DNA from 3 places in the Haemophilus sp. oral taxon 851 str. F0397 genome. Region 3 is predicted to be linked to each of the others. Evidence: riboswitches for the same ligand, from Rfam matches in the RefSeq annotation. Region 3 holds a riboswitch; each other region holds the start of a gene.
What was found. A riboswitch is a leader RNA that binds a small molecule or an ion and turns the genes downstream of it on or off. The one in region 3 is predicted to bind thiamine pyrophosphate.

Region 1 (10,616 bases), on a different contig from region 3:
CAACATCCGCTAACCCAGCCATTTTTCCCCCGTCTTTGCCTGTCATTGCAATGACTTTCATGCCTTTTGCTTTTGCAGCTTCAACGGCGTTTAAAATGTTTTTTGAATTGCCAGAGGTTGATAAACCGAATAACACGTCACCTTTTTGACCCACCGCTTCAACATAGCGTGAAAAGACATATTCATAGCCAAAATCATTACTTACACAGCTTAAATGACTTACATCTGAAATCGCAATAGCGGGGTAGCCAGGACGATTTTCACGATAACGACCCGTTAATTCTTCTGCAAAATGCATCGCATCACAGTGCGAACCGCCATTACCACAAGAAAGCACTTTGCCTCCTTGTTTGAAGCTGTTGGAAATTAATAATGCTGCTTCTTGAATTAATTTAATGTTATTTTTGTCAGAAATAAATTTGTTTAATACATCTTGTGCTTCCACAAGTTCCGCTTTTATTTGCTCTAAATACATTGATTGCTCCTTGTTGGGAATAAAATCGCGATGGCATTGTATAGCAGATAAACATTCTTCGCTAGCGTAAATAAAAATTCATCTTTTTCCGATGAAATGATGATTTTTTGCGATTTAGATCGTAATAGTGAATTTGCGTGCTTTAGGATTATTCCGGATAAACGTATTCTGAGAAAAATGATCAGCACTAAAATTTACAAAAACATCATGAAATTTTACCGCACTTTGTTACTTTTCTTCGTGAGCTCTTTCGCTTTGGCTAACACAGATTTAATGCTTCTTCATACCTACGATAATCAATCAATAGAAGGTTGGGTGATGTCTGAAAAATTAGATGGTGTACGCGGTTATTGGGATGGAAAGCAATTATTAACTCGACAAGGGCAACGTTTATCACCGCCAGCCTATTTCACCAAGGATTTTCCACCTTTTGCGATTGATGGTGAATTATTTAGTGAGCGAAATCATTTTGAGGAAATTTCATCAATCACAAAATCTTTCAAAGGCAATGGTTGGGAAAAACTGAAATTGTATGTTTTTGATGTCCCTGATGCAGAAGGTAATTTATTTGATCGTTTAGCTAAATTGAAAGCGTATTTACTTGAACATCCAACAACTTACATTGAAATTATTGAACAAATCCCAGTGAGAGATAAAGCGCATTTATATGAGTTTCTTAATCAAATCGAATCTTTGAAGGGGGAAGGCGTCGTAGTACGAGATCCTTATGCATCTTATGAACGAAAACGTAGCCATCGGATTTTAAAATTGAAAACAACTCAAGATGAAGAGTGTACGGTCATTGCACATCATAAAGGCAAAGGACAATTTGAAAATGTGATGGGCGCTTTAACCTGTAAAAATCATCGGGGAGAATTTAAAATCGGTTCGGGTTTTAATTTAAACGAACGAGAAAATCCGCCTCCGATAGGATCCTTGATTACTTATAAATATCGAGGCCTTACGAATAGTGGAAAACCTCGATTTGCAACCTATTGGCGAGAGAGAAAGTAGTAACGGAGAGTTGAAGCGTTTATTTCATAACTTAAACTTTATAATACCTAGAGAAGATTCAACCGAATCTTTGGTTGATTTCATTAAATAATTCTGAAGGATTTAGCTCTAGGGCTTTACAGTATTCTAATAATTCAAATACATCTAATCGCCGGTCACCAGTTTCAACCTTACCGACAAACGAATGCACAACACCCAATTTTTCAGCTAATGCGCGTTGTGTTAGTCCTAATTCATGACGGCGATTCAGCAGTTTCTGTCTTAGCCAGAAATGTTCTTCTGAATGAACCGATAATCTTAAATTTCCCATTGCACCTATTTTAGGTGCAATGTATACTTGCACCTGTTTTAGGTACAACCTGAACGTTATTTATTAATTTAAATAAACCGAGGAAATTACGATGAAAAAATTAAAACTTATCTCTTGTCTTATTGCTGCTGGATTGCTTTCTGCTTGTGTGACACACCGTGTTGGTGATTTTACTTTAGTTAGTACAAAGAATGTAAACCTTAACTCTAATTCCTTAGTGAGAGGAGATCGTGTTGCCGGAATAGATAAAACAACCAATGTTGTTTATATGAAAAATGCTGTTGATAACGCTATTGAAAAAAATAAATGTGCTGTCGCCCTTTCTGATGCTGTAATTAAATTGGAAAATAATTTCTTTACTGTAAGTTATATTGCAGAAGGTAACTTAGTTATTGATAGAAGTTTGCCAGGATGTGGTAGTAAATAAGATTTAGGAGTTGATATGAAAAAAGCACTATTTTTAGGCATTTTAGGTTCTACTTTTGCTGTTTCATCATTTGCTAATGTAGTTTGGTCACCTGTGGGTAGTAACACTGTTGTGGGGAGTAATGGTTCATCTTATACTCAAATGGGAAATACCATTAGAAATAACAATACAGGTGAAACGTATAGTACGTTTAATGGCACAACATTAGGTTCTGGTGGACAAAATTACCAGACCTATGATCGCGGAAGTTACAGTACAACGATTGATACAAATACTGGTCATTCTTGTACAAATTGGGGAAGTAGCGTTGGCACAGTATGTAATTAACTGTATTACAATGATTTAGCGAGAGCATTATGTAAAGATGCTAAATGCTATTGGTCAACAATCCCCTGATTAATAATCAGGGGATTGTTTTATGTTTAGTTAATATGGAAACAAGCGATTAATTTTCCATCAGTATGTTGCTCCAAGTGCGGTTGATTTTCACGACATTTTTCTGTTGCTTTCCAACAACGAGGATTAAATGCACAGCCTTTTGGCGGATTAATCGGGCTTGGCAATTCACCCGTCAACTTTATACGTTCACGGCGCAAATTTGGTGACAAACGAGGCGTCGCTGAAAGTAACGCTTTGGTGTAAGGATGTTGAGGATTAGAGAAGATTTGCTCTGTCGTCCCTTTTTCGACACAACGACCTAGATACATCACCATCACTTCATCAGCGATATGCTCTACCACAGAAAGATCGTGTGAAATGAACACGTAAGACAAGCCTAATTCATCTTGTAAGTCCATCATTAAATTCAGTACTTGCGCACGCACGGAAACATCCAATGCAGAAACAGGTTCATCGGCAACAACAACATCTGGTTCTAACATTAAGCCACGAGCGATGGCGATACGCTGGCGTTGTCCGCCTGAGAACATGTGAGGATAACGATCATAAAATTCAGCGCGCAATCCCACTTTTTCCATCATTGATAAAACTTTTTCTCGACGTTCTTTGGCTGAAAGTTTTGTATTGATGATTAATGGTTCTTCCAAAATTGAACCAATTTTTTTACGTGGATTTAATGACGCATAAGGATTTTGGAAAACTATTTGAATTTTTTTACGACGTAGTGCCTTTGTTTCAGAATCATTTTCTAAAAAATTATGCCCTTTGTAATACAGTTCGCCTTTGGTTGGTTGTTCAATCATGGTTAGCAAACGCCCTAGCGTTGATTTACCACAACCTGATTCACCCACGACAGCTAAAGTTTTACCTCGTTCAAGCTGAAAAGAGACACCATCTAAGGCTTTCACTTGCTGTGGTTTTGCAAACAAGCCTTTTTTTACAGAGTAATATTTTTTTAAGCCAATCGCATTTAATAATGGCGCATTTTCTTTTACTTCATTCGTCATTATTAAGCTCCTTGATATTCAACGGGATTGCCTTGCTCGTTCAGCGGAGTATGGCATTTTACTTTACGAGAACCGATATGGTGCAATTGAGGTTCGACCTGGCGACAGTATTCGGTTGCATAAGGACAGCGAGGATTTAATAAGCAGCCTGTCGGTCGATCGTATTTTCCAGGTACTACACCTTGTAATGACGCTAAGCGAGATTTTCCTTCTGCAAATTCAGGTAATGAACGTAACAATGCCTGAGTGTAAGGATGTTTTGGCTCGCGGAAAATATCTTTTGCAGTGCCTTCTTCAACGATTTGGCCAGCATACATCACGATAATTCGATCTGCAGCTTCGGCAACAAGCGCAAGATCATGGGTAATCAAAATCAGCGACATGCATTCTTTTTTCTGCAATTCGAGTAAGAGTTCCATAATTTGTGCTTGAATAGTGACATCTAACGCAGTTGTTGGCTCATCGGCAATCAATAATTTAGGTCTACAAGCAATTGCCATAGCAATCATCACCCGCTGGCTCATTCCACCAGACAGCTGATGGGGATAAACATCAATTCGAGATTCAGGATCTGGGATACCGACCAATCTTAAAAGCTCTAAAGTGCGGTCTTTTCTTGCCTTTTTTGTACCGCCTTCATGAGTTTTTAACGCTTCCATAATTTGGAAACCCACAGTATAAGCTGGATTCAAGCTTGTCATCGGATCTTGGAAAATCATCGCAACATCAGCACCAATAAGCTGGCGTTTGACTTTATTATCCAAAGTGAGTAAATTTGTGTTTTCAAATTGCAAGGATTCTGCAGATACACGTCCAGGATGATCAATTAATCCCATAATTGCGAGAGAACTCACGGATTTACCTGAGCCCGATTCACCCACAATGCCAAGCACTTCGCCTTGTGCGACTTGATAGCTGATGCGATCCACTGCTTTAAATGGCGTATTTTTATCGCCAAAGTGAACAGAAAGTTCTTTTACGTCTAATAATGCCATTCTGTTTTCCTATTGTTTGAGTTTTGGATCAAGTGCATCACGCAAGCCATCACCCATTAAGTTAAAGGCGAGCACTAGAGATAAAATAACTAAGCCGGGAATTGTGACTAACCAATTTGCTGCTTGCATAAAACCACGAGCTTCTGAAAGCATTGTGCCAAGCTCAGGTGTAGGTGGTTTTGCTCCAATGCCTAAGAAACCAAGTGTTGCGAGTTCTAAGATCGCATTGGAAATTCCCATCGTCATTTGCACAATCAAGGGCGCTAAACAGTTTGGTAAAATCACAATAAACATGAGGCGAAGAACACCTGCGCCAGCGACTTTAGACGAGGTGACATAATCACGATTTTTTTCATTCATCACCGCTGCTCGAGTTAAACGCACATAGCTAGGAATCGATACAACGGCGATCGCTAAAGTCGCATTGGCGAGTGATGGCTCTAAAATAGAGACGACTACAATCGTCAAAAGTAAGTTTGGAATCGCGAGCATAATATCAATTAGTCGAATAATAATTGTATCTAGCACACCGCCATAATAACCAGAAATCAAGCCAAGACTAGTACCAAAGGCACAAGATAGCAATACAATGACAAATCCCGCAAAGACGGAAATTCGCGTTCCGTAAATGATGCGAGAAAGGATATCTCGCCCAATATCATCTGTTCCGAGTAGATAGGCAGGATTGCCGCCTTCATACCAAGCGGGAGGCAGTAAAAGTGCTGTACGATTTTGTTCTGTTGGATCAAAAGGCGCAATATAAGGCGCGAAAATACTGATTAAGGCAACAATCACAATGAAGGTTAAACCGATTAGCGCGCCTCGGTTTTGTTTGAAGTAAAACCAAAATTCTTGCAAGGGCGTTTTCGGTGCAAAAGTTAAGGGCGTGTCAGACATAATCTCTCCCACAATTAATGACGGATACGCGGATTGACCACGCCGTAAAGTAAATCGACGGTTAAATTCACCACAATAATAATTGTCGCAATAATCAGTACAGAACCCTGTAATACTGGATAATCGCGCGCTTGAATGGCATCAATAATCCATTTTCCAATTCCTGGCCATGAAAAAATGGTTTCTGTGAGTACGGCACCAGAAAGCAATTGACCAACGATTAATCCGACCACAGTGACAACAGGAATTAACGCATTACGTAATGCATGCACAATAACGATTCGAGTATAACTTAGGCCTTTTGCTTTTGCCGTGCGAATGTAATCTTCACCTAACACTTCCAACATTGCAGAGCGTGTCATACGCGTAATAATAGCGAGAGGAACTGTGCCTAGGACTATTGCAGGAAGAATTAAGGATTTAACCGCATTTTCGAAGGCTCCGGGCATACCAGAAAGCCAGCTATCAATGAGCATAAATCCTGTTGGTGTATCGATCCAAAATTCATTATCTAAACGTCCGCCTTGTGGCAAACCGAGTTGTGGTGAAACGTATAAAATTAAAATCAATCCCCACCAGAAAATTGGCATAGAATAACCTGTGAGCGATGCAGCTGTAACTGTGTGAGAAATCCAACTATCTTTTTTTACTGCAGCAATCGTGCCTAAAATCACTCCGCCTAATAACGACCAAAATAACGCAAAAAATGCCAATTCAGCTGTGGCAGGGAAAAGTGTAAAGAATTCCGTAAGAACAGGTTGTTGAGTGCGGAATGATGCCCCAAAATCACCTTGTAGCACTTTAGCAATATAATGAAAATATTGTTCATGCAAAGGAAGATCTAAGCCTAATTGATGCATCATTTGTTGATGTATTTCAGGTGTTAAGCCACGTTCGCCCATCATTATTTCAACTGGATCGCCAGGAATAAAATGCACAAGGGCAAAAGTGATAAAAGTAATGGCAATAAAAGTAGGAATCACCATTAAGATACGTTTGAAAACAAATTTAAACATTCCAGCACTCAATAGACAATAAAAGTGCGGTAAAAATTCACCGCACTTTTCAAAGAAATTAATCGGTAAAAAATAAAAACGCTTCTGGATTCTACCGCACTTTTTCCAGTTTTGCCAAATGCGCAATCAACCATTTAATGCCTTGCGCTTGGAATGCTATTTGTAAACGTGTGTTATTTTCAGATCCTTCCACATTAATCACAGTGCCAAAACCAAATTTTTCGTGTTTGACTTTTTGCCCCATTTTCCATTCATTTTCATTTGTACCGACAGGAGATACTGAACCAACTTTTGCTAGATTCATCGCACGCGTAACAGTTCCTCGTAAACGAATTTCTTGGATACATTCTTGTGGTAATTCTGCGATAAAACGTGATGGCAAATGGCGTTCTTCTTTGGCATATAATCGACGGCTTTCTGCATAAGAAATTGTCAGTTTTTTCTTCGCGCGAGTAATGCCGACATAAGCTAAACGACGTTCTTCTTCTAAACGTCCAGGTTCCTCAAAAGAACGGAAACTAGGGAATAAACCTTCTTCTACGCCAACCATAAATACACGAGGAAATTCTAAGCCTTTAGCGGAGTGTAATGTCATCATTTCTACACAAGATTGATGTGGAGAAGCTTGTTCTTCACCCGCTTCTAAAGAAGCGTGCGTTAAAAAGGCGGTGAGTTCCGTCATATCTTCTGCATCATCAGGTTTGATGAATTCACGGGTCGCGGTAACTAATTCTTCCAAGTTTTCAATACGCACTTCGCCTTTTTCACCTTTTTCTTGTTTATACATTTCATATAAACCCGAATGTTTAATCACAAAATCAGTTTGTGCGAAAAGTGGCATTTCTGTGGTATCAAGTTGTAGTGAATTAATTAATTCCTGGAAACGCAATAATGCTGTTGAGGCTCGCCCAGCTAACATATTTTCTTGTGTTGCGACTTGTACTGCTTGCCATAAGGTAATTTGGCGTTCGCGTGTTAAGTTACGCAATATATCTAAAGTGCGGTCACCAATGCCACGGGTTGGCGTATTAATTACACGCTCAAAAGCTGCATCATCTTGACGATTATTAATCAAACGAAGATAGGCTAAAGCATCTTTAATTTCTTGGCGTTCAAAGAAACGCATACCGCCATAAATACGATATGGAATTTGACAACGAATTAAAGCTTCTTCAATAACGCGTGATTGGCTATTACTACGATAAAGTACAGCGCAATCATCAAGTTTTCCACCATGTTCTACCCAATCCTGAATTTGTGAAGCAACAAATTTTGCTTCGTCTAATTCATTAAAAGCGGCATAGATGCCCACAGGATCGCCTTTTTCACCCTCTGTCCATAAATTTTTACCAAGACGATCACTATTGTTTGCAATTAATTCATTTGCGCTGTTTAGGATATTGGCGGTAGAACGATAGTTTTGTTCAAGGCGAATGGTTTCTGCTTTAAAATCTTTCAAGAATTTTTGAATATTTTCGATTTGTGCGCCACGCCAGCCATAAATAGATTGATCATCATCGCCCACGATCATGACTTTGCCTGTTTCTCCCGCGAGAATTTTGATCCACTTATATTGAATTTTATTGGTATCTTGAAACTCATCCACCAAAATATGTTGAAAACGTTGTTGATAACGTTGCAAAATTAATGGTTTTTTCTCAAATAATTCATAGGCCCGAATTAATAATTCAGCAAAATCGACTAATCCTGCGCGATCGCAGGTGTCTTGATAGATCTTATAAATTTTAATCCATTCTCGTTCTTGGCGATCATTAAAATCTTCAATGTCGTTTGGTCGCAATCCTTCATCTTTTTTGTTATTGATGTACCAACAAGCCTGTTTAGGGGGAAAAGCTTTTTCATCAAAATTATGTAATTTTAATAACCGTTTAATTAAACGAAGTTGATCTTCTGAATCTAAAATTTGGAAATCTTGTGGCAATCCTACATCTAAATGATGAGCTCGCAATAAACGATGGGCAATGCTGTGGAAGGTTCCAATCCACATACCAAATAATTGATGTTGTGCGTGTTTGGCAAGTGTAGATTGAATACGATGACGCATTTCTGCTGCTGCTTTATTGGTAAACGTTACTGCCATAATGCTGCCTTCAGAAATATTTTCTACCGCAATTAACCAAGCGATACGGTGCGTCAATACACGCGTTTTGCCAGAGCCTGCACCAGCTAGCACTAAGTGATTACCAAGAGGAGCTGCTACGGCTTCGCGTTGTTTATCGTTAAGTCCGTCAAGTAATTCAGAAATATCCATGATGAAATTTTTATCTGTTCAAATTTACAGGAATTATAAGTCTAATTTTTTTATATCACAATCAAGAAAATCATAAACTTATCAGACTTTACAAAAATAGTATTACAACTTATATTGATTCGCGGTTAGTCGGGGTGCGGACATCGCTGAGAAAATACCCGTGAACCTGAAACAGTTAGCACTGGCGTAGGAAACTAATCTCTCCTCCTTAAAGGGCTGACTTACTTTTTTCTGTATTCATATAAGTAAGGATGCATCATGACACTCTCTTTTTCTTTAAAAAATTCTTTTAAATTGACCGCACTTTCCAGTGTGCTTGGTTGCGGCTTATTAGGATTAAGTTTATCAACCCCTGCTCAAGCGGAAGGCAAATTAGTGCTGTATTGCAGTGTCCAAAATACGACTTGTGAAAAAGTCGCTCACGCGTTTAGCAAAAAATATAATGTGGACACTCAGTTTGTGCGTAATAGCACTGGGACTGTATTAGGCAAAATCAAAGCCGAAAAAGAAAATCCACAAGCAGATGTGTGGTATGGCGGTACATTGGAACCGCACTTTCAAGCGCGAGATGCTGGTTTGTTAGAAAATTATCGTTCACCTCTGCAAAAAGAAATTATGCCTCAATTCAAAAAGCTCACTGAACAACGTGGCGATACCACGTCGATTATTTATCTTATGGAGCTTGGCATTGGGATGAATGAAAAACTGCTAGCTGAAAAAAATATCGCGAAACCTCAATGTTATGCTGATTTATTAAAACCAGAATTTAAAGGGTTAATTCAATATCCAGATCCTCGAGTATCGGGCACTGGCTACACCATTCTTACAACTTTAATTGAAATTATGGGCGAAGATAAAGCCTTTGCTTATTTGAAAGAACTTGATAAAAACATTGCTCAATACACGAAAACTGGATTAGCAACGGCTAATATTTCTACGGGCGCAGCTGCAGTTGATATTGGTTTTATGCATACTTATGTGCGTGAAAAGGATAAAGGCGCATCGGTTATTGGTGCTTTACCTTGCGAAGGCACAGGATATACGTTAGGGGCGGTCAGTATCATTAAAAATGGGCGCAATTTAGATAATGCTAAACGCTTTGTCGATTTTGTTCTTTCTGCTGAAGCTCAAGAAATTCCTTGGCGTGAGGCGGATTCTTACCAACTGCCAACAAATATTCATGCCAAAGCGCATCCACATCTTTCAGAGCCGGCAAAACTTAAATTACTTGATATTGATTTCATCAAATTTGGTTCGGATCAAGAAGCGAAACGATTAATAGAACGCTGGGTTGAAAATGTGAAGGAAAGAAAAGAGTAATTGATACTAGTCTAAGCAAAGTGAGGTGAAAATTCACCGCACTTTGCTTTTCCCCTTGAAATCTTTCTTTTTATTCTTATATCTGTGACGTTCAATTTTTATCTTTATGAAGGAAAAAATTATGTCACAAAATCAAGAAACTCGCGGCTTCCAATCTGAAGTCAAACAACTTCTCCAATTAATGATTCATTCTTTGTATTCCAACAAAGAAATTTTCTTACGTGAATTAATTTCTAATGCCTCTGATGCAGCAGATAAATTACGCTTTAAAGCACTTTCCAACCCTGCTTTATATGAAGCTGATGGCGACTTGCGTGTCCGTGTTAGCTTTGATGAGGATAAAGGAACGATCACAATTAGCGATAACGGCATTGGTATGACTCGCGAGCAAGTAATCGATCATTTGGGTACGATTGCAAAATCAGGAACAAAAGAATTTTTAACCGCACTTGGCCAAGACCAAGCAAAAAATAGCCAACTTATT
Region 2 (10,616 bases), on a different contig from region 3:
AATAAAAATAGCCCCATTGCGAGTACTAAAATCGGGATTGCCAAGATCACCATTCCTGCATTAATAATAAATTGCGCAATTTTCTGATAATGCAACCATTCTAAACGGCGTGATAAAAGCAATAAGGCAATCGCCATCATTAATGCAATCAATGCGGACAAGGGCGCAATAGAAAGTGAATAGCCTAACGCACGCCAAAGTTGAGAATTATGCCAAACTGTGAGCAAACTTGGTGAACTCAATGCGCTGACAAGAATATTCAACACTGGCGAAAAAAGGAAAAATATAAAAATAAGTAAGACAAAAACATGGAAAATTTTGACCGCACTTTTAGGTTTCTCAAACCAAGGATTACTATTGCTCAAGCCATTTTGATTATAGGGAGAAAAACGCGATGTTAAGCTAAATAAAACCAAGCAAAATACAAATTGTAACATGGCAAAAAGTGCTGCTTTTGGCAGATCAAATTCAAATAAAATCGCTTGGTAAATTGCGGTTTCTAACGTTGTATATTGAGGTCCTCCGCCTAGTGTAAGAACAACGGTAAAACTGGTGAAGCAAAGCATAAAAATCAAGCTGAATGTGGGCAAATATTGCTGACGAAAAACGGGCCATTCCACCAATTTAACGAATTGCCAACCTTGTAAATTGAGTTGCGCAGCAAGCTGACGTTGCTGATAAGGAATACTTTGCAAACTTTGTAAGAAAAGTTGCGTTGCAAGCGGGATATTGAAAAAAAGATGGGCAATTAAAATACCCGAGAGTCCGTAAATATGTCCCTGCCACGGTATTCCAAAAAGGTTAGCAAACTTAGCTAACCAACCGCTTGAACCATAAATGCCGATCAAACCAAAAATTGCTACTAAAACAGGTAAGACGAAAGTTAACGACATTAATTTTAATAGCCACTTTTTTCCTGAGAATGGTTGATAAAACAATGCTCGAGCGAGGAGCAGACCAAAAAAAATAGATAAAACGGTAGAAAGTAAGGCTTGTCCAAAACTGAAAAGAATCAGATGCTGTAGGTAATCATCCGTGAACCAAGTTTTCCATTGTAATTCATCACCCAATGCAAAGATCGAACTTAACGCGCCACCATAAAAAAGAGTAATAAAGCTAATGACAACAACCCCGCCTACATAATGACGAGAGCGGAGTTGTGGATGATGAAATAACGACAACATCAAACTATTTTGTTAATGTGGTTTGCCAAGTGCTAATCCAATTTTTTAATTGTTCCGCATTCACCATTGGATTGATTGGAGTTTGAGTTTTTTGTTGAGCTTTAAGCGCATCAAAGTGCGGTTCAATTTCACCTTGAATGACTGGCAACATAATATTGGCTGTCACAATATGTTTTTGTGCCGTAGGTGAAATTAAAAATGCCATAAAATCATCCGCACATTGATTTGGATGGTTTGCGACTCGAGCCGCTAATTCCACTTGAGTGATATGCCCTTCCGCAAAATCTGTCGCTGCATAATTATCTTTTTTCTCAAAAAGTTGGTGATAAAGTGGTGATGTACTGTAACTTAACACTAAATCCGCTTCGCCTTTTAAGAATGCACCGTAAGTATCCGACCAACCTTTACCCACTGTTACCGTATGCTTATCCAACTCTTTCCAAGCAGATTGAATTTTGTCCGCAGGATAAATTGCATTCATCCAAACCAATAAACCACGACCCACACTGCTGGTGCGAGGATCTTGATAAATTACACGGATATCTTGGCGTTCAACCAATTCTTTCAAACTTTTCGGCGGGTTTTGTAATTTAGTTTTATCGTACACAAAAGCATAGTTACCGAAATCGAAAGGCAAGAATGTTTTATTCGTCCATTTTGTTGGCAGATCAAGTTGAGTTAAATCTACTTTATTTGGCGTAAAAATACCTGTTTTTTCAGCTTGTTCTAAAACAAAGTTATCTAAACCTAATACAATATCCGCTTTGGTTTTCTTTCCTTCCAAACGAACACGGTTGAGCAACACACCACCACTTTCAAAAGGGGTAAAATTAATAGCGCATTGTGGGTGCGCTTTTTCAAAATCTTGTTTTACTTTTGGACCTGCTCCCCACTCAGAAGTGAAAGAATCATAGCTATATACGTTAACACTTTGCTGTGATTGAGCTAATGCTGCGGTGGAAAAAAGTGCGGTAGAAATTAAGGTTAATTTAAGAAGTTTCATTATTACATCCTTATTTATATCAAAAGGCAGCAATAATGACGGGAAGGAGATAAGGCTGTATTCCTAGTTTCCTACGTCAGTATTAACTGTTTCAGGTTCACGGGTATGATCTCAGCATATTGCACCCCGACTAGGCTTTTTAGTGTATTAAAATTTACTAAGATTGCCAACGGATTTTTAAAAAGAAATAAACTTTCTACATTTTCTTTCTGAAAAAATAAAAAAGCCCTGTAAAACAGGGCATCCATAAGCGGTTTTAAAATTAAAAAGTGATTCGATTCGGCTTTCAATGCCTAAATCTGTCTGAGCAATGACTTCAAAACCGAAATCAGCTAACACATCTGCCATTTCTTTTACTTTGCCTTTATTGCCCGTGGCAAGTACAAATCTTTGCTTCGTAATTCTGTTCCTCATATCAAACATTGTCTTATTTTAATATCTCACCAAAAATTTTCGGAATAAATATTGACTTTAACCTTAGGTCAAGGTTTATGATTCGTGCTCATTCAGTTATCACATAGGAGAAAAACATGAAAAAACTTATGACTTTTATCACACTTAGCGCTGCTGCAGTTTCAATTTATGCCCAAGCTAATGAACAACCGCATCAAGCACACATGAATATGCCAATGCCGACAGGTTCTGCAATGCAACAAGAATTAATGCAAGGTATGAATCAAATGCATCAAGACATGATGGCAGCCATGCAATATAAAGATCCTGATGTTGCTTTTGCAGCAGGTATGTTGCCACACCATATTGGCGCAGTAAAAATGGCGGAAGTTGAATTAAAATACGGAAAAGATCCTGAGATGCGTAAGCTTGCTGAGAATATTATTAACGCACAACAAGCGGAAATTGAACAAATGCAAAAATGGCTTAAAGTGCACAATAAAAAATAAAAAAGCCCTGTAAAACAGGGCATCCATAAGCAGTTTTAAAATTAAAAAGTGATTCGAGCACGGTTTCTTTCAAGTGTTGCTTTACCAATCCCTTGCACTTCTAATAGTTGTTCAGCACTCGTGAAATTACCGTGTTTTTCACGATATTGCACAATCGCTTCTGCTTTTTTCGCACCAATTCCAGTTAAGGCTTTTTGAATTTCACTAACGGTTGCCGTATTGATATTCAATTTATCGCTCACAGTAGTCGGTGCAACTTGAGCTTCAGCTTGAGTTGCTACAACAGGTTGAACAGCCTGCTCCGCAGTTTTTTCCTCAGCAAAAGCTGAAGACGCACCCAAAGCCCCGCACAATACCACCGAAGTAAATAATGTTTTCATTAATTTCATAGAGGTTTCCTTGTAATATGAACATGTTGACTAGCATATCAACACAGCCATTTTTTATGCTTTCAAGAAAACGCTCAAGATTCTTACCGCACTTTTGCGATTCAGATCGCAAAAATTCTTAATTTGAATGAAAAAACAAAGGGCTTATCATTTACGACAAGCCCTTAAGATTAGTTAACTTCTTTTATTCTCAGCTCTTTTGGAACCTCAAAGAACATATTTTCTTCTAAACCTTGTAGTTCTTCTATGGTATTCGCACCAAACTCTTTTAAGCGGGAAATAATCGATTGAACTAATTCTTCGGGTGCAGACGCGCCGGCTGTAATCCCAATGGTTTTCACATCATTAAACCAATCAGCTTGAATATCGGAAGGATCATCAAGAAGCTGTGATTTAACCCCCATACGAGAAGCCAATTCAGCTAAACGATTTGAATTTGATGAATTTTTAGAACCAACTACCAATACCAAATCTGATAATTTAGCCAATTCTCGCACCGCTTCTTGACGATTGGTTGTCGCATAACAAATATCGTTTTTGTGTGGCCCTTGAATAGCGGGATATTTTTCCTTTAATGCAGCAATGGTTTCTGCTGTATCATCTAGCGATAAAGTTGTTTGCGTCATAAAGGTTAAATCATCATTTTCTTGCATTGGCAAACGCGCAATATCTTCTACTTTTTCAATCAGAAAAATCCCGCCATCTTCGTTGCTATACTGCCCCATTGTGCCTTCAACTTCAGGATGTCCTTTATGCCCAATCAAAATCGCTTTTGTTCCCTTTCTACTTGCGCGTGCAACCTGCATATGCACTTTAGTTACCAAAGGACAGGTTGCATCAAATACTTTGAGATTGCGGTCTTTCGCTTCTTGTCGAACGGCTTGAGATACACCATGCGCAGAAAAAATCACGATCGCGCCATCAGGCACCTCGCTTAATTCTTCCACAAAGATCGCACCACGATCACGCAATCCGTTTACAACAAATCGGTTATGCACCACTTCATGACGAACATAAATTGGTGCGCCATGAATTTCTAAGGCTAGTTCAACGATACTAATGGCACGATCTACGCCGGCACAAAATCCTCGTGGATTCGCTAAAATTATCTTCATTTCTGACCGCACTTTTCTACTTGTTTATCTTGTACTTTTTTCTTTTCGTTCTTAAAAGCATCCAATGCTAATAACCCTGCGCCAATACAAATGGCAATATCAGCGATATTAAACACTGGATAATGGTAAATATCCCAGTAGAAATCAAAAAAATCCACGACGAAACCATTGTAAGCACGATCCACCATATTCGCTAACGCCCCACCAATAATGAGTGCATAAGCAGAATTTTGGATTTTTTGTGCAACATCATTTTTTGCTAAAAAATAAACCAACATGCCAGAAATAGCTAATGCTAACAAAATAAAGAAATATTGTTGCCAGCCACTATGATCCGCTAAGAAACTAAATGCCGCACCATAATTGCGAACATAAGTGAGATTGAAAACAGGCAATACATTAACGCTTTCATACAAATCAAATTTTTGTACCACAATATATTTAGTGAGCAAATCAACCACGAAAGCGACTGCACTTAACCATAAAAATGAAAGCCCTGATTTTTTGGACATACTATTTCCCTTTTAAAAAAATTCCGCTAATTCTAGCATAAGCCGATAAATGATAAAGCACGATCTCATTTACTGAACGGCTTCTGGTAATTTTGCTGGATCATCAGCCAACTCTTTGACATTCACCACTTTCTTCCAATCGAATACCTTAATTTCCTGTTTTTCAGGACGGAAGAAATCGATGCCTTGTAAATGTTTTTCCTTAATCCCCATCCAATCAGCAAAACCATAAACAAAATTAAATGCAGATTGTGGCGTTTTTATTTTTTCTACCTTTTGGATATCACTCGAAAACATAACGAAAGGAATTTCATAATCTTGTTTATAAAGATTATTTGGATGCAACGATAAACCCTTAGAATCCTCATAATGAGCAAGCCCGTGATCAGAAAAGTAAATCACCGAATAGGGTTCATTTTGCGCCACTAATTGAGAATTTAATTTTTCTAAAAACTGATCCGTATATTTAATCGATTCTAAATAACAAGACATAGATTGATTAATAAAATAATCTTTAACCTCGTAAGGAAGACGCTCGCAAAAGGCTGGATGTGAGCCCATTAAATGAATCACAATTAATTTTGGATTCGTAATATTTTCTTTTAAGGCTTTATCTAATACAGGCAACATTTCGTCGTCATAAACTTTTTTAGAGTTATAACCTAACGGCTTCATAAAAATCGTTTCATCTGCACTTTGACCAATACGAGAGGCCATCGTATCAAATTCACCAATTTTGCCTTGATTAGAAATCCAATAGGTTTTCACGCCCGCTTTTTTGGCTAAAGAAATAATATTATCCGTATAAACCGTTTCCCCTTTATCTGCTCGATATAAGGTGCGTTGTAAGGATGGTTGCGTATTCGGTGCTGCAGAATAATAATTTTCAAAAATTGAGCCTTTCACACGCTCTAAAAATGGCGTAGTTTTCAGTGGAAAGCCATATAACGACATATAATCTTTTCGCATGCTTTCACCGATAATCAAAATATAATTTTTATATTTTGGCGTAAAAGATTGAATATCCCATTGAGAAGGCGCATTAACGGATTGATTTAGAAAATCTCGTTGTTCTAAATACAGATCATTCATACGATCAAATTCTGAGTAGAAAAGAACGGGATAAAAACGGAATTTATACGCATAGTTCCAATCAGAAAATTGATTGTAAGAAAAAACTAATAATATGCCGATAACACCCGTATTTAGCCATTTAAATGCTTGTTGTTTAACATGAAAACTTAATTTCATTAAAGCAACAAATAGGATGAGATAACTAGCTTGAAATAAAAATATCCAAAAAGGAATGGTTGTGTAATATTCCAAGGTTTCATTAATATTCGTTTCATAAACAGAAGCGATAATACCCAAAGATGGAATACCATAGAAAAAACCAGCAGAACAATAAAATAGCGCACTGAGGAACAATACAGTAATTAAGATTCGCCCAACCCAAGGGGTGAAATAAAAAGAAATCACCGTGATAACAAATAAAATTGCGTAATCTGAAGCGGGAATATTCTCACTTAATACATTACCCAATCCCATATTGGTAAAAATGGAGAAAACAAGCAATAAGAGATAAAACCACATTGTTTTTGAGTGAATCATTTCTTTTCCTAACATCATCTCTACTTCCTTTTGTACAAAAGTAAAAAAGTGCGGTTAGAATCAACCACACTTTTCTGTTTTACTACGAATTTAATTATGCAAAATGGCGCACTTCACCATTACCCACGACATTTTCTACACAACGTGGACAAAGTGTTGGATGTTCTGAATTTACACCAATTTTGTCAGAATAATGCCAGCAACGTGGACATTTTTCACCGTTAGAACGTGCTACGCTTACGGCAATTCCCTCTAACTCACCCGCAGCTACATCTGCAGGTTTGTCTGCTAATGCTTTCACTTCTGCTTTTGAGGTGATTAACACGAAACGTAATTCATTGCCTAATTGTTCCAACAATGCACGATATTCGTCATTCGCATAAACGGTCACTTCTGCTTCTAAACCGCCACCAATTACTTTATCGTTACGCGCGACTTCTAATACGCGGTTCACTTCAGAACGAACTTTAATCAGCTGTTGCCAGTAAGCATCATCTAATTTTTCATTCTCGCCTAAACCGAACAATCCTTGATAGAATTCTTCAGTAAATACGAATTCTGCACGACCACTTTCGGTTTGTGGCAAGTGTTGCCAAATTTCATCGGCAGTGAAAGATAAGATCGGTGCCATCCAACGAACTAATGCTTCTGCAATATGCCATAACGCAGTTTGACAACTACGACGAGCAAGGCTGTCTGCTTTGGTGGTGTATTGACGGTCTTTGATAATATCTAAATAGAATGAACCCATTTCCACAGAACAGAAACGCATTAAACGTTGTACCACAGTGTGGAATTGATAGTTATCGTACGAATCTTTGATTTCTTTTTGTGCATCTAATGCACAAGCCACCGCCCAACGATCTAGGCTAATCATTTCTTCTGGTTTGACTAAATCACGTTTTGGATCAAAACCATTCAAGTTCGCTAATAAGAAACGTGCGGTGTTACGAATACGACGATAGCTATCCGCTGCACGTTTTAAGATTTCATCCGAAACGGTCATTTCACCCGTATAGTCGGTAGATGCAACCCACAAACGTAAAATGTCACCACCGAATTTATCCATCACTTCTTGTGGTGTCACTATGTTACCGATAGATTTTGACATCTTACGGCCTTGACCATCCACCGTGAAGCCATGAGTTAATACTTGTTTGTATGGTGCTTTGCTGTCTGTTGCCGTAGAAAGCATTAAAGAAGACATAAACCAACCACGGTGTTGGTCGGAACCTTCCAAATACATGTCGATATCTTGACCGTTAAATTCCGGACGATTCGCGACAACAGAAGAATAGGTTGATCCTGAGTCAAACCACACGTCAAGGGTATCAGGCACTTTGCGATAAGTTTCTGCGTCCGCACCTAATAATTCTTTTTCGTCTAAATCCCACCATGCTTGAATACCGGCTTTCTCTACACGTTTCGCTACTTCTTCAAGTAACTCTAAAGTACGAGGATGAAGTTCTTCAGTTTCTTTGTGCACGAATAAGGTCATCGGCACGCCCCAAGTACGTTGGCGAGAAATACACCAGTCTGGGCGGTTTTCAACCATTTTTTCGATACGTGCTTGACCCCAATCTGGAATCCAGCGAACTTGTTTGATTTCGCCTAATGCTTGTTGGCGTAAACCTTGCGTTTCCATACCGATAAACCATTGTGGTGTTGCACGGAAAATAATTGGGGTTTTGTGACGCCAGCAGTGTGGGTAGCTGTGTTTGATTTTCTCCACTTTTAATAAGTTGCCCACTTCTTGCAATTTTTCAACAACCAATGGATTCGCTTCAAATACGCCTTTACCTGCAAAGAATTCAGTGGTTGAAATAAATTTACCGTCATTAGATACAAGACCCGCCATTGGTAAATTATATTTTTGCCCTACAATAAAGTCGTCCAAACCATGATCTGGCGCGGTATGTACTAAACCCGTACCACCATCAGTGGTCACGTGATCACCTAAAATTACTGGTACAGTAAAATTATAGAACGGATGGTTAAAGCGTACTAACTCAAGCGCCTGACCTTTTACTGAACCTAAAATTTCAACTTGTTCTACGCCCACCGCTTTCGCTACGGATTCAACTAATTCAGCAGCTAAAATCACACGCTCATCGCCAAGTTGGACTAGGTTGTATTCTAATTCTGCATTTACCGCGATTGCACGGTTAGATGGCATTGTCCAAGGTGTGGTTGTCCAAATCACCGCAGATAATTTGCCATGGCCTTTACCTACTGCGTTAAATTTCTCTTCAATTTCAACCGCACTTACTGTTGGGAAACGAACATAGATAGACGGAGAAACTTTGTCTTCATATTCCACTTCTGCTTCTGCTAAAGAAGAGCCACAATCCAAACACCAGTGCACTGGTTTTGAACCTTTGTATAAATGGCCATTCGCAATCACTTTACCGAGTGTACGGATGATGTTTGCTTCGGTGTCGAAGTTCATCGTTAAATAAGGATTATCCCAATCGCCCAACACACCTAAACGGATAAAGTCTTTTTTCTGACCTTCTACTTGTTCTGCAGCATATTCGCGACATTTTTGACGGAACTCAGCTGCTGTAATTTTCTCGTTTGGTTTGCCCACTAAACCTTCTACTTTAAGTTCAATAGGCAAACCATGACAATCCCAACCCGGGATATAAGGAGAATCAAAACCTAATGCCGTTTTGGATTTAATAATAATATCTTTCAGAATTTTGTTTACTGCGTGACCAATATGAATGTTACCATTCGCATACGGAGGGCCATCATGCAAAATAAAAGATTTTTTGCCTTTGCTCGCTTCACGAATTTTTTGATAAAGATTTTTATCGTACCAATTTTTCAACATATCAGGTTCGCGCTTAGCTAAATCACCGCGCATTGGAAAGCTGGTTTCAGGTAGGTTAAGAGTGTTTTTGTAATCGACTGTCATTTTATTTTCCAATTTTTACATTTTAAAATTAACTGTTAAAAAACGCTTTCGCAGTTTCTACGTCTTTCTCAATTTGTACTTTCAAATCATCAAAAGACGGAAATTTAATCTCGTTTCTAATCTTGTGGTAGAATTCAACTTCTACCATTTGGCCATAAATATTCTGAGAAAAATCAAACAAATGAACTTCTAATAATTGCATTAATCCATTTATAGTTGGGCGTTTTCCCATGTTTGCCACGCCATTAAAAATCTCACCCGATTTTAACTGCACTTTTACGGCATAAACGCCTTTGATTGGATTGACTTGCCTATGCAAACGAATATTTGCCGTTGGAAATCCTATTGATCTACCTAATTTATTACCATGGATCACTCGCCCGAAAATACGATAAGGTTTACCGAGTAAATTTTCTGCAAGTTGTAAGTCATCATTCGCTAACGCTTCGCGAATTGCAGTGCTACTAATTCGCTGTTCATCTAGACAAAAGCTACGGTTATCTTCAACAATAAAACCGAAACGCTGACCAGCTGCTTGCAACATTGCAAAATTGCCTTGGCGTTTTGAACCGAACTTGAAATCATCGCCAATGCTTAAAAATTTAACATGTAGATGATTAACAAGCGTTTGTTCAATAAAAACATCAGCTGGTTGTTCGGCAAAAGTGCGGTCAAATTTCGCCACAATTACGACATCAACCTTAGCCTTTTCGAGATAATAAATTTTGTCACGCAAGCGCATTAAACGCGCGGGTGCATTCTTACCCATAAAATATTCACGCGGCTGTGATTCAAATAACAATACTGCCATGGGTAAATTTAATTCGTCAGCTTTTTGGCGCAAATGGCGAAGGACGGCTTGATGCCCTAAATGCACGCCATCAAAGTTGCCGATCGTTAGCGCACAACCTTGTAAAACACGATTTGCATTATGAAGCCCGCGAATTAATTGCATGTCCTTATCCATGAAAATAAGAGAA
Region 3 (10,616 bases):
CCACATAGAATTTTTTGCCAAGCGCATGGGCCTCATCGATCCCGATTTTTAAATTGGCATGATTAAATTCATTGTTACGTACACGCAAGCTATAACGAGGTTGGCCTGCATAAACGGCGTCTGCACCATAGGCAAAAGCATAGCGCATATTTTTGAGAGAGCCAGCTGGGGAAAGTAATTCTGGTTTGAATTGGGTTGTCATAATATTCTCTTTTGTCTGATTTCAGGTCAGGGATTTGCGCTAGGCAAATCGTTAGGTGGGGTATTGTAGAGAAAATATTTGGCTTGTAAAGGAAAGTGCGGTCAAATCCTAATTAGAAATTCAGTTTATCTGGTTCTGATATAAAGATTTAACCGCTTGAATTATCCTATATTAAATAAAATTATGGGCTCCAAATTTTGCCCTATGACAATTGCTTGTCTTTTATTTTGATTATGAGTTAACTATATTACTTTCTTCCTTTAAAGCTTGCGTTGCTGATTTTATATTATTTGCTTGAGTTATGGCTGTGATCACAGCAACACCATCTGCGCCGTATTTCCGTAGGGGTTTCACATGTTCTAGTTTTATCCCTCCAATCGCTACAAGAGGTTTGGTGATACCTCCATTTCTCAAGGTTTGAATAAATTCCATTCCTAGAGTCGGGGAAGGATTTTCTTTTGACTGGGTTGTGAAAATTGGACCAACACCAAAATAGTCGATTTCAGATAATTCCTCTCCGATTCTGGCTTCATCTAATCGGTTGACCGACCAACCAATAATCAGAGGTTTATTGGTTTTTGCTCGAATCGTTTTTACAGGCGTATCGCTTTGTCCAACATGAATTCCATCCGCTTCAATTTCCAATGCTAAATCAACGTTGTCATCAACAATAAATGGCACATTATATTGACGACATAAGTCTCGGCACTTAATGGCTAAGGAGCGCTGTTCATCTGGCGAATTTTCGAGTGAGAATTTGCCTTTATCGCGAAATTGAAAACAGGTAATTCCACCTTCTAAAGCTTGTCTAAGAACAGAAAGCAAGTTATCAGCTGGATTATCACCTAAATGTCGGCAATCTTGTGTGCCTGCTACAAAATAGAGCGGTAAAATTTCTTGAATATTTTTCATCTTTCAATCCTTAAAGGCGACTGTAAGCCCAATGATTTGTTGGTCCATGTCCATGACCAATATTCAATGGGTGAGAGATGGCTGCCGTAATAAAATCTTTAGCAGTTTTTACCGCACTTTTTAATGGCGCGCCTTTGGCTAATTCTGCCGTTAAGCAGGCTGAAAAAGTACAGCCTGTACCGTGAGTATGTTGTGTATCGAAACGCGGACTTTCTAAAACAAGATGCTCAGCATTTTGTAAAAGGATCCAATCTTGGCATTGCTGACTTTGTGAATTGAGCGAATGTCCACCTTTAATAATCACATTCTTTGCTCCTTGTTTTTGCAAGTCTAACGCAGCTTGTTGAATGCTGGCTGTATCAGAAATTTTGATGCCTGTTAAAGCTTCTGCTTCGGGAATATTAGGTGTAATCACATCGGCAAGTGGCAATAAATATTTGCTTAATGCGGAAACTGCTTGTTGTTGCAATAAAGGCGCTCCACCTTTCGCAATCATCACAGGATCAACCACTAATGTGCCAAATGGGCGATGACTTAAAAAATCAGCAACACATTCAATAATATCTGCTGTGCCAAGCATACCAATTTTGGCACTTGCAATCTGAAAGTCATTTTTGACCGCTTCCAGTTGTGCTTGAATCGTGTTCAGTGGAATTGGGTGAATATCAAATACGCCAAGTGTGTTTTGAGCAGTGACTGCAGTAATCACTGAAGTGCCAAAAACACCCTGCATTTGAAAGGTTTTGAGATCGGCTTGAATTCCAGCTCCACCACCGCTGTCAGAACCAGCAATAGTCAATACTTGTGCGATGTTAGACATATTTCACCTCCGCATTTTGTTCTATTACATTAGGTGTTAAAGCAGACAATTCATCAAGTAAGCGAATTTGGAACTGCCCAACTTGTGTGGTTAAGTTTTTAGCCGCAATCTCTCCTGCAATGGTGTAAGCAGCACAAGCTTCGAGTGTTGCTGAAAAATGTTTACCTTCATCAACGGCTAAAAATGCTGCGCATACTGCACTTAATAAACAACCCGATGCGGTGACTTTTGGAAATAGCGGCGTACCGTTATGGATTGTGGCAGTTTGCTGACCATCACTGATAATATCGACCTCGCCACTAATTAGCACCGTACATCCATAGCGTTGTGCAACACGTTGAGCAACCTCTTGTAGATTTGTTTTTCCTTGTCCTGCATCGACGCCTTTTGCTTGCCAGTTTGCACCTGCAATTGCTGCAAGTTCACCCGCGTTACCTCGGATTAAGGTAAATTTCACTTCAGCCAATAATTGACGGATAGTTTCGCGTCGGTAGCTAGTCGCGCCTACTCCAACAGGATCAAGCACCACAGGAATACCTATTGAATTCGCTGTTTTACCCGCTAGTAACATGGCATCTCGCTCTTGACCAATGACTGTCCCGATATTGATGACTAATGCTTGGCTGATTTTTGGTAGTTCAATCATTTCTTCAATATTAGCAGACATCAACGGTGATGCACCCAAAGCAAGTAAACCATTGGCACTAAAATTTGCCGCAACAATATTGGTAATATTATGAATCAATGGATTCTGTTCACAGATTTTTGATAAATAAACTGATTTCATTTTACACCTTCATTTTTATGCTAAATCGAATCCCATTTGCCAAAATCCGATTTCCATTCGAGTGGCTGTGGTAAAAATCTGTTGGATATTAGCTATTTGAGAATCATTAAGTGGCTCACAAAGTGCGGTAAGAAAATCAACAGTTTCTTGTGCGGCTTGTTGATATTCTGGTGCCGAGTATGCGTCAATCCATGCTTGATAAGGATTGCTTGGTAGTTTTGGATAATTTTCTGTGATGTAGCGGGCGACTTGTGCGTAACCTAAAGCACAAGGCGTAACAGCTGCATATAGCTCTGGTAAGCCACCCATCATTCCACAATCAAGCAGGTAACGTGTATAGGAAATACATGCTGCACTTTCTGGTGTTTGGAATATTTCCTGTTCACTTATTTCCCATTGTCGGCAGTAATCCAAATGTAATTGGATTTCTTGGCAAAGAATGTCGAGCGTTTTACGCGGCATGTCCATTTCGGCAAAATTTCTCGCCTTGAACACGCCTAAGGCAAAAGCACGGCTATAATGGAAAAGATAGATGTAATCTTGTTTTAAATAGTGTTGAAAACAAGCTTTTGGCAAGGTGCCTTTTGCAAGTTGCTGCACAAATTCATGCTCAACATATTGCTTCCAATAAGGTTGTGCTTGCTGAATGAGTTGCTTGATCATCATTTTCCCTTACTGTAATTCGACAGTATAGTCTTTCAATTCAAGTGCTTTTGGAATCAAGCCTTTTTGATGCATAAATTCCGCCATTTGTTGATAACGTTTGGCATCCAATTGACGAGGTTTCGTTGCTAATAAAGGCAAGGTATCTTTCCACGCTAATTGATTTAATTCTGTATTGAGTTCTTTTGGCTTATGGTTCACAAAAGCTTGCCATGCTTCATCTGGATGGCTTTGTAGATAGGCTGTAGCTTGCTCAAGTGCGGTCAAAAAAGCAGAAATTTTTTTAGAGGCAAGACTGTTTCTATTCGCCACTAAAATCAATTCATCATAAGCTGGCACACCATATTGTTCTGGGAAAAATGCCACGCCTTCTTGTTTTTCTAAATGGATTTGATTCAGTTCGAAATTACGAAATGCCCCGATGACCGCATCGACTTGTCCTGTTAAAAGGGAAGGGGAAAGCGACCAATTCACATTCACCAATTTTACGTCTTGGTTGCTGAGCCCGATAGAGTGGAGCATGGTATCGAGTAATACATCCTCAAAGCCACTGACTGAATAGCCCACTTTTTTCCCTTTCAGGTCGGCAAGCGTTTTGATATTGCTATTTTTTAGAACCACTACGCTATTTAATGGGCTGGAAATCAGAGAGCCGACATGCACTAAAGGTAATCCTTCCGCAACTTGTTGATAAAGTTGAGGTTGATAATTAATGGCTAAATCCACTTTTCCTGCAGCAGCCAATTTAGGCGGTAACGATGGATCGGCTGGTTCGATAATTTCGACATCTAAGTTATTTTTTTCAAAAAAGCCTTTTTGTTGCGCCACGATGATCGCTGCGTGATCAGGGTTCACATACCAATCAAGCATTAAGCTAATTTTCTCTCTTGCCAAACTGGTAAAACTGGCGCTGAGTCCAATTACAAGACTGAAATAACGGATGATTTTCTTCATTTTTGTCTCCTTTTGTCATGAAGTGTTAAACGTGCCAAATAAAACGGCGTAGTAGCCAATCGATGCTGAAATATAAACAAAGCGAAATTGCCACTAAGATCAGCAATGCGGCAAACATTAAATCTACCTGCATACGAGCGTTGGCATGGATCATTAAATAGCCAAGCCCTTCTGATGAACCTACCCATTCTCCGATTACGGCACCAATCGGGGCGACTGAAACAGCGATTCGAAAGCCTGATGCAAATGCAGGTAAAGCAGCTGGTAAACGTACTTTAAGTAATAAACGTAAAGATGAGAGTTTGAACGTTTTAGCGAGATCGAGCCAAGCTTTAGGCGTATTGCGTAAGCCATCGTAACAAGCTGCAGTTACGGGGAAATAGATAATGAGAATAGCCATAACAATTTTTGATGGCATTCCATAACCTAGCCAAAGTACGAGTATCGGAGCGATAGCAAAAACAGGAATCGCTTGAGAAATCACTAAAACCGGTAATAGTAAGGACGATATTTTAGGCGAAAAAGAGAGTAATAGGGCTGATGACAATCCAAAAAGAAAACCCAGTAGCAGCCCTAAGCCAATTTCAATTAAGGTGATTAGTGTATGTTGCCAAAGCAGTTCTGAATGAGAAGTTAATTGCAGCCATACAGCTTGCGGAGAAGGAAATATGTAATGGGGAAAATCACCGAATACACCAATAAGTTGCCAAAGACAAAGCAATATAATTCCAATAAAGAGCGGTTTAAGAAGGCTAAGTTTCATCTTTTTCCCTCTAATAACTCGTTCAATAATTGCTGTTGGAGCATCCACAAATTGTTTTGGTTTAGATCTCGTGGTGCTTTACCTTCAGGTTTTATGACATCGGATAATGCTGATTGATTAGGCTGCGGTGAACGTAATACAAAAATACGTTGGCTTAAGCGTAATGCTTCTTGAGGATCATGGGTAACTAATAACACTGATTTATTTTTTAATAGTTCATAGGCCAAGTTTTGTAATTGGTAACGACTAATCGCATCAAGAGCAGAGAAAGGTTCATCAAGTAAAACTAAATCAGCGTTTTGCATTAATACTCGAGCGAGTGCCACTCTTTGTTTTTGCCCTCCAGATAATTGAGCACAGTTTTTATGCAGATGCTCTGACATACCCACTTGTTCAAGTAGTGCTTTTGCTTGAAGAGTTGTTTTTGCAGATTTATTTCCAAATAGTACGTTTTCTAATTGGACGTTATCAACAATTGAAAGCCAGGGATAAAGGGTATCTTTTTGTGGTAACCATGCCACTCGAATATTTGGATGTGAGATGATATTGCCTTGGATTTTCCCTTGTATATCAAGCCCTGCAATTAATCTCAAAAGCGTTGATTTACCTACACCAGAGCAGCCAAGTAAACTCACCCACTCATTAGGCAAAAGCGTTAAATCAAGGTGTTCAAATAGTACTTGTTCTCCAAAAGCAAGACTAAGATCCTGAATATGCACCATAGCACTAACCTAAGGATTAACTACTAAAAGTAACGATAGAAAAGGAATGAAAAGAGGTATGAAGAATGAGAAAGTATTTTTGCATATTAGTTTCCTACGTCAGTGCTAACTGTTTCAGGTTCACGGGTATCATCTCAGCCATCTTGTGGCACCCCGACTAAAAGTAGGAAAAATTCTATACTGCAATGAAAAATAAAACAAGGCTGAATTTTATTGGCTTTGGTTTATCATTTTTTAGAAAAACTAAATTTATAAAAAATGCCTTTCCGATTTTATACTTCGGAAAGGCATTGAAATTGAATGTGGTTTTATCCATTTTAGATATTTATACTATTTCTAAATAATACCGTAGAAATTAACCGCACTTTTGTCATCTAAGTAATTATTTTACGCGAGATACGTATTCGCCAGAACGAGTATCTACTTTGATTACTTCACCGATTTGAACGAAAAGAGGCACTTTTACTACTGCGCCAGTGCTTAATGTTGCTGGTTTACCGCCAGTACCTGCTGTATCGCCTTTAAGACCTGGGTCTGTATCGACGATTTCTAATTCAACAAAGTTTGGTGGAGTAACAGTAATTGGCGCACCATTCCATAAAGTCACGATACAATCTGCTTGGTCTAATAACCATTTTTCTGCATCACCTACAGCTTTTGCATCAGCAGAGTATTGTTCAAATGTTTCTGGGTGCATGAAGTACCAGAATGCATCGTCTTTGTATGAATAAGTTAAGTTAAGATCCATAACATCAGCAGCTTCAACCGAAGTACCAGATTTGAAGTTTACGTCTAATACTTTGCCTGAAATTAATTTACGAATACGAGTACGGGTGAAAGCTTGACCTTTACCTGGTTTTACGAATTCATTTTCAACGATTACGCAAGGTTCACCGTCTTGCATAAATTTTAGACCTGGTTTGAAATCACTGGTAGTATATGTAGCCATATTTTTAATATCCTAAAAATTAGAGATGGTTTGAAAAGTGCGTATTTTAACCCAAGAACCCGTCATTAGAGAAGAACAAAATTGGCTCACAATTCTAAAAAATGCGATTTCAGATCCTAAATTATTGCTAAAAGCCTTAAATTTACCAGAAGATGATTTTGAGCAATCTATTGCTGCGCGGAAACTTTTTTCTCTTCGCGTACCACAACCTTTCATCGATAAAATAGAAAAAGGTAATCCGCAAGATCCCCTTTTCTTGCAAGTGATGTGTTCTGATCTAGAGTTTGTACAAGCCGAAGGATTTAGTACGGATCCATTAGAAGAAAAAAATGCCAATGCCGTGCCGAACATTCTTCATAAATATCAAAACCGCTTGCTCTTTATGGCGAAGGGCGGTTGTGCGGTGAATTGTCGTTATTGCTTCCGCCGACATTTTCCTTACGACGAAAACCCAGGAAATAAAAAAAGCTGGCAACTGGCATTAGATTACATTGCGGTGCATCCTGAAATTGAAGAAGTGATTTTTTCAGGCGGTGATCCTTTAATGGCGAAAGATCATGAGTTAGTGTGGTTAATAAAACATTTGGAAAACATACCGCACTTACAACGTTTGCGTATTCACACTCGTTTGCCTGTTGTGATTCCGCAACGGATTACTGATGAATTCTGCACTTTATTAGCCGAAACTCGTTTGCAAACAGTTATGGTGACACACATTAATCACCCAAATGAAATTGATCAAATTTTTGCTAATGCGATGCAAAAATTAAAAGCCGTGAATGTCACGCTTTTGAATCAATCCGTTTTGCTAAAAGGCGTGAATGATGACGCACAAATTCTAAAAATATTGAGCGATAAACTTTTTCAAACAGGAATTTTGCCTTATTACTTGCATTTGCTAGATAAAGTGCAAGGGGCGAGCCATTTTCTGATTAGCGATATCGAGGCTATGCGAATTTATAAAACCTTGCAATCTCTTACATCTGGCTATCTTGTTCCCAAACTCGCACGAGAAATTGCCGGCGAACCAAATAAGACTTTATACGCGGAATAAGATCCGATAAAATATCGCGTAATTTTTTCGCCGCACTTCCGCGGCTAATTAACATGAATAACAACAAGTATCAGGAGTAATCCAGTGGATTCTATGAATAAAAATCAAAATGAACAATCATCTCAAGATGAATTAGATTTAGGTCTTAATCAAGTTGAACCAATTACACCAAAGAAAGTGGTGCAACCTAGCGAGTCAATTTTTAATAAAGCAAAAGGTTTATTTGCTAAAAAAGATCATGTAGAAACAAATTTTCATGAGCGTAAAGAACCCACTTTTGGCCATACTCCAGCTCAAGAAAGCGCGCCTTTTATTTCTAGCGAAACATTGAGAACAGAGCAAGAACCAGTTGTCCAGACTGTATCTTCAGAAGAGACAATATCTGCGGTTGAAGAAGAAATTAAAACTGAAACTATTGCCACAGAAACTATTGCCACAGAAACTATTGAGCAAGCGGAGAAACGTACTTTAAGCCAACCAGAAAAATGGAAAGTGTTGCAAGTATTACCAGCAAAACATCGCCGTTTATTTATGGCTATTTTGGCGTTGGTCATTTTATTAATTATTTTCTTTGCATTAAAACCAAGTTCTGACACCGTTGAGTCTTTCACTCAATCTAACAGCAATGAAATCCCCGTGCAGTTCCAATCTTTAGATCAAAATCAACCAGTTGAAACCACGATTTTAGATAATCCTCCTGCACAAAATCAGATGGCTGCAGAGCAAGCTAACCAACCTGAAAATGCGCCAAAAGCAGATGAATCAGTTAATAGTGCTACCGCTCAAAATCAACCTGCAGAAAACATGGCTGCGCCACAAAACATGGTTACGCCACAAAATATGGCTCAATCTCCAGTTCAAACCTCAAATACAATGGATTCAGCTTCAGCTAAACCTATGCAAGCAGCTCAATCAGAGCAACCACAAACTCAAGCTCAAGTGGAACAGCCAAAAGCGCCAACTGTTGTAGCACCAGTTCAACCGGTGAAAAAAGTAGTAGAACAACAAGTTGCGCATAAAGATATTGCGAAAAAAGAAGTGAAGGTTGCTGAAAAAGCACATGTACCAGCAAAAACAACTGAACAAAGCGTCGCTAAAACAGCAGGAAAAGCACCAATTGTTGAAGCCAAACCGATTCAAGTTAAAAAAGAAGCTAAAGTTCAAATTGTTGATGCCAAACCTGCAACGAAAGCAGCTGCACCAACTGCATCGGCGAAAACATTAACTGTGCCTAAAGGCGTTTCTCTTATGCAAGTATTCCGTGACAATCAACTTAATATTTCGGATGTTAATTCAATGAGTAAAGCAGCGGGTGCGGGCAATGTTTTAAGTAGTTTTAAACCGGGTGATAAAGTTGCAGTATCCGTAAATAGCCAAGGGCGAGTAAATGAAATGCGTTTATCTAACGGTACGCGATTTGTTCGTCAGTCTGATGGTTCTTATGAATATAAAAAATAATTTTTAGGGCGAGCAATCGCCCATTTTTCTTTTTCAAGTAGGATGTTATGTTTAAAAAAACGTTTCTAATTTTAACCGCACTTTGCTTGGTCGGTTGTGCTCAAAATGGTTTACCAAAGAAGCCAGAGCCGCAAAAGATGCAGGTGGAAAAAGTAGATAAGGCTTTGCAAAAAGGTGAAGCTAAAGTTTATTTGTGTAAAGATGATAAGCAAGTTCGTGTTGTTCATTCTACTCAAAAAAAACGTAAAAAATCATTGCATCACATTACGGTGACTTTCAATTCTATGTCAGAAAAATTGACATTAATGATTTCTGAGCGCGGTAAAAATTACGGCAATATTCGTTGGGCGTGGCAAGAGCGCGATGATTTTAGTGTGCTAAAAACTAATTTAGGTGAAGTTTTAGCGGAACAATGTGTGTTACAACCCGTAGAGCGTTTATCTGGTAATTAATTGTGCAAACCGAACTCCAGCGTGGCTTTATTCTTCATCGTCGCCCTTATAGTGAAACGAGTCTTTTAGTCGATTTGTTTACTGAAGAAAGCGGTCGCCTAACCGTGATTGCCAAGGGGGCACGAGCAAAGCGTTCATCTTGGAAGTCGGTTTTGCAGCCTTTCACACCTTTATTGTTGCGTTGGACGGGAAAAAGCTCATTGAAAACCCTCACTAAAGCAGAACCCGCCGCAATAACACTTCCTTTACAACAAACCGCACTTTATAGCGGTTTTTATGTGAATGAGTTACTGACTCGTGTCATTGAGCCTGAAACGCCGAATCCTTCGCTGTTTCAACATTATTTAAAATGCTTAACAGGCTTGGCAACTGAAACCAACGTTGAGCCAACTCTGCGTCTTTTTGAATTTCAACTTTTACAAATTCTCGGTTACGGCGTGGATTTTCTGCATTGTGCAGGGTCTGGCGAGCCAGTCGATTTCTCAATGACATATCGTTATCGTGAGGAAAAAGGTTTTATCGCGTCCTTAGTGAAAGATAATCTCACCTTTTACGGAAGAGATTTGTTAGCCTTTGAAGCTCTCGATTTTTCCGATGAGGCGGTTCGTCAAGCGGCAAAACGTTTTACTCGTATTGCACTTAAACCTTATCTTGGCGATAAACCGCTAAAAAGCCGAGAATTATTTTCACAGCACATTCTCTTGTTAAAATGATTTTTTAAAAATGTAAAGCAAAAATAAAGGCAAACAATGTTTGCCTATGATGTTTATTTTAAACCGTTTTCACTTACTCCCGCTTTTGTGCTAAAAAATAATCCGGCAAAGCCGAAAACAAAGAAACTTATTGCAGAGTAATATGCTAACTGAATGCAATTTAAGAT

Region 1: linked by a shared signal. The riboswitch ahead of HMPREF9096_RS02265 (ABC transporter substrate-binding protein) and the one ahead of HMPREF9096_RS00925 (ABC transporter ATP-binding protein) in region 3 are both predicted to bind thiamine pyrophosphate.
Region 2: linked by a shared signal. The riboswitch ahead of thiB (thiamine ABC transporter substrate binding subunit) and the one ahead of HMPREF9096_RS00925 (ABC transporter ATP-binding protein) in region 3 are both predicted to bind thiamine pyrophosphate.

The regions. Positions count from the first base shown of each region.
Region 1 is NZ_JH591080.1:226,311-236,926, forward strand. Features, by position in the region: gene lpcA (D-sedoheptulose 7-phosphate isomerase) at 1-475, opposite strand, end outside; gene HMPREF9096_RS02310 (DNA ligase) at 683-1,489, shown strand; gene HMPREF9096_RS02305 (helix-turn-helix domain-containing protein) at 1,548-1,799, opposite strand; gene HMPREF9096_RS02300 (hypothetical protein) at 1,891-2,226, shown strand; gene HMPREF9096_RS02295 (hypothetical protein) at 2,242-2,553, shown strand; gene HMPREF9096_RS02290 (peptide ABC transporter ATP-binding protein) at 2,649-3,632, opposite strand; gene dppD (dipeptide ABC transporter ATP-binding protein) at 3,635-4,627, opposite strand; gene HMPREF9096_RS02280 (ABC transporter permease subunit) at 4,637-5,524, opposite strand; gene HMPREF9096_RS02275 (ABC transporter permease subunit) at 5,539-6,540, opposite strand; gene uvrD (DNA helicase II) at 6,632-8,812, opposite strand; TPP riboswitch at 8,933-9,022, shown strand; gene HMPREF9096_RS02265 (ABC transporter substrate-binding protein) at 9,071-10,132, shown strand; gene htpG (molecular chaperone HtpG) at 10,254-10,616, shown strand, end outside.
Region 2 is NZ_JH591072.1:107,633-118,248, forward strand. Features, by position in the region: gene thiP (thiamine/thiamine pyrophosphate ABC transporter permease) at 1-1,184, opposite strand, end outside; gene thiB (thiamine ABC transporter substrate binding subunit) at 1,189-2,187, opposite strand; TPP riboswitch at 2,239-2,326, opposite strand; gene HMPREF9096_RS05775 (hypothetical protein) at 2,365-2,610, opposite strand; gene HMPREF9096_RS05770 (DUF305 domain-containing protein) at 2,718-3,089, shown strand; gene HMPREF9096_RS05765 (helix-hairpin-helix domain-containing protein) at 3,131-3,478, opposite strand; gene ispH (4-hydroxy-3-methylbut-2-enyl diphosphate reductase) at 3,649-4,593, opposite strand; gene lspA (signal peptidase II) at 4,590-5,105, opposite strand; gene HMPREF9096_RS05750 (phosphoethanolamine transferase) at 5,175-6,734, opposite strand; gene ileS (isoleucine--tRNA ligase) at 6,811-9,636, opposite strand; gene ribF (bifunctional riboflavin kinase/FAD synthetase) at 9,665-10,591, opposite strand.
Region 3 is NZ_JH591082.1:170,450-181,065, forward strand. Features, by position in the region: gene yegQ (tRNA 5-hydroxyuridine modification protein YegQ) at 1-202, opposite strand, end outside; gene thiE (thiamine phosphate synthase) at 434-1,114, opposite strand; gene thiD (bifunctional hydroxymethylpyrimidine kinase/phosphomethylpyrimidine kinase) at 1,125-1,934, opposite strand; gene thiM (hydroxyethylthiazole kinase) at 1,927-2,721, opposite strand; gene tenA (thiaminase II) at 2,737-3,384, opposite strand; gene HMPREF9096_RS00935 (ABC transporter substrate-binding protein) at 3,394-4,338, opposite strand; gene HMPREF9096_RS00930 (ABC transporter permease) at 4,364-5,101, opposite strand; gene HMPREF9096_RS00925 (ABC transporter ATP-binding protein) at 5,098-5,823, opposite strand; TPP riboswitch at 5,898-5,989, opposite strand; gene efp (elongation factor P) at 6,206-6,772, opposite strand; gene epmB (EF-P beta-lysylation protein EpmB) at 6,810-7,826, shown strand; gene oapA (opacity-associated protein OapA) at 7,911-9,284, shown strand; gene HMPREF9096_RS00905 (hypothetical protein) at 9,332-9,736, shown strand; gene recO (DNA repair protein RecO) at 9,739-10,449, shown strand; gene HMPREF9096_RS00895 (hypothetical protein) at 10,503-10,616, opposite strand, start outside.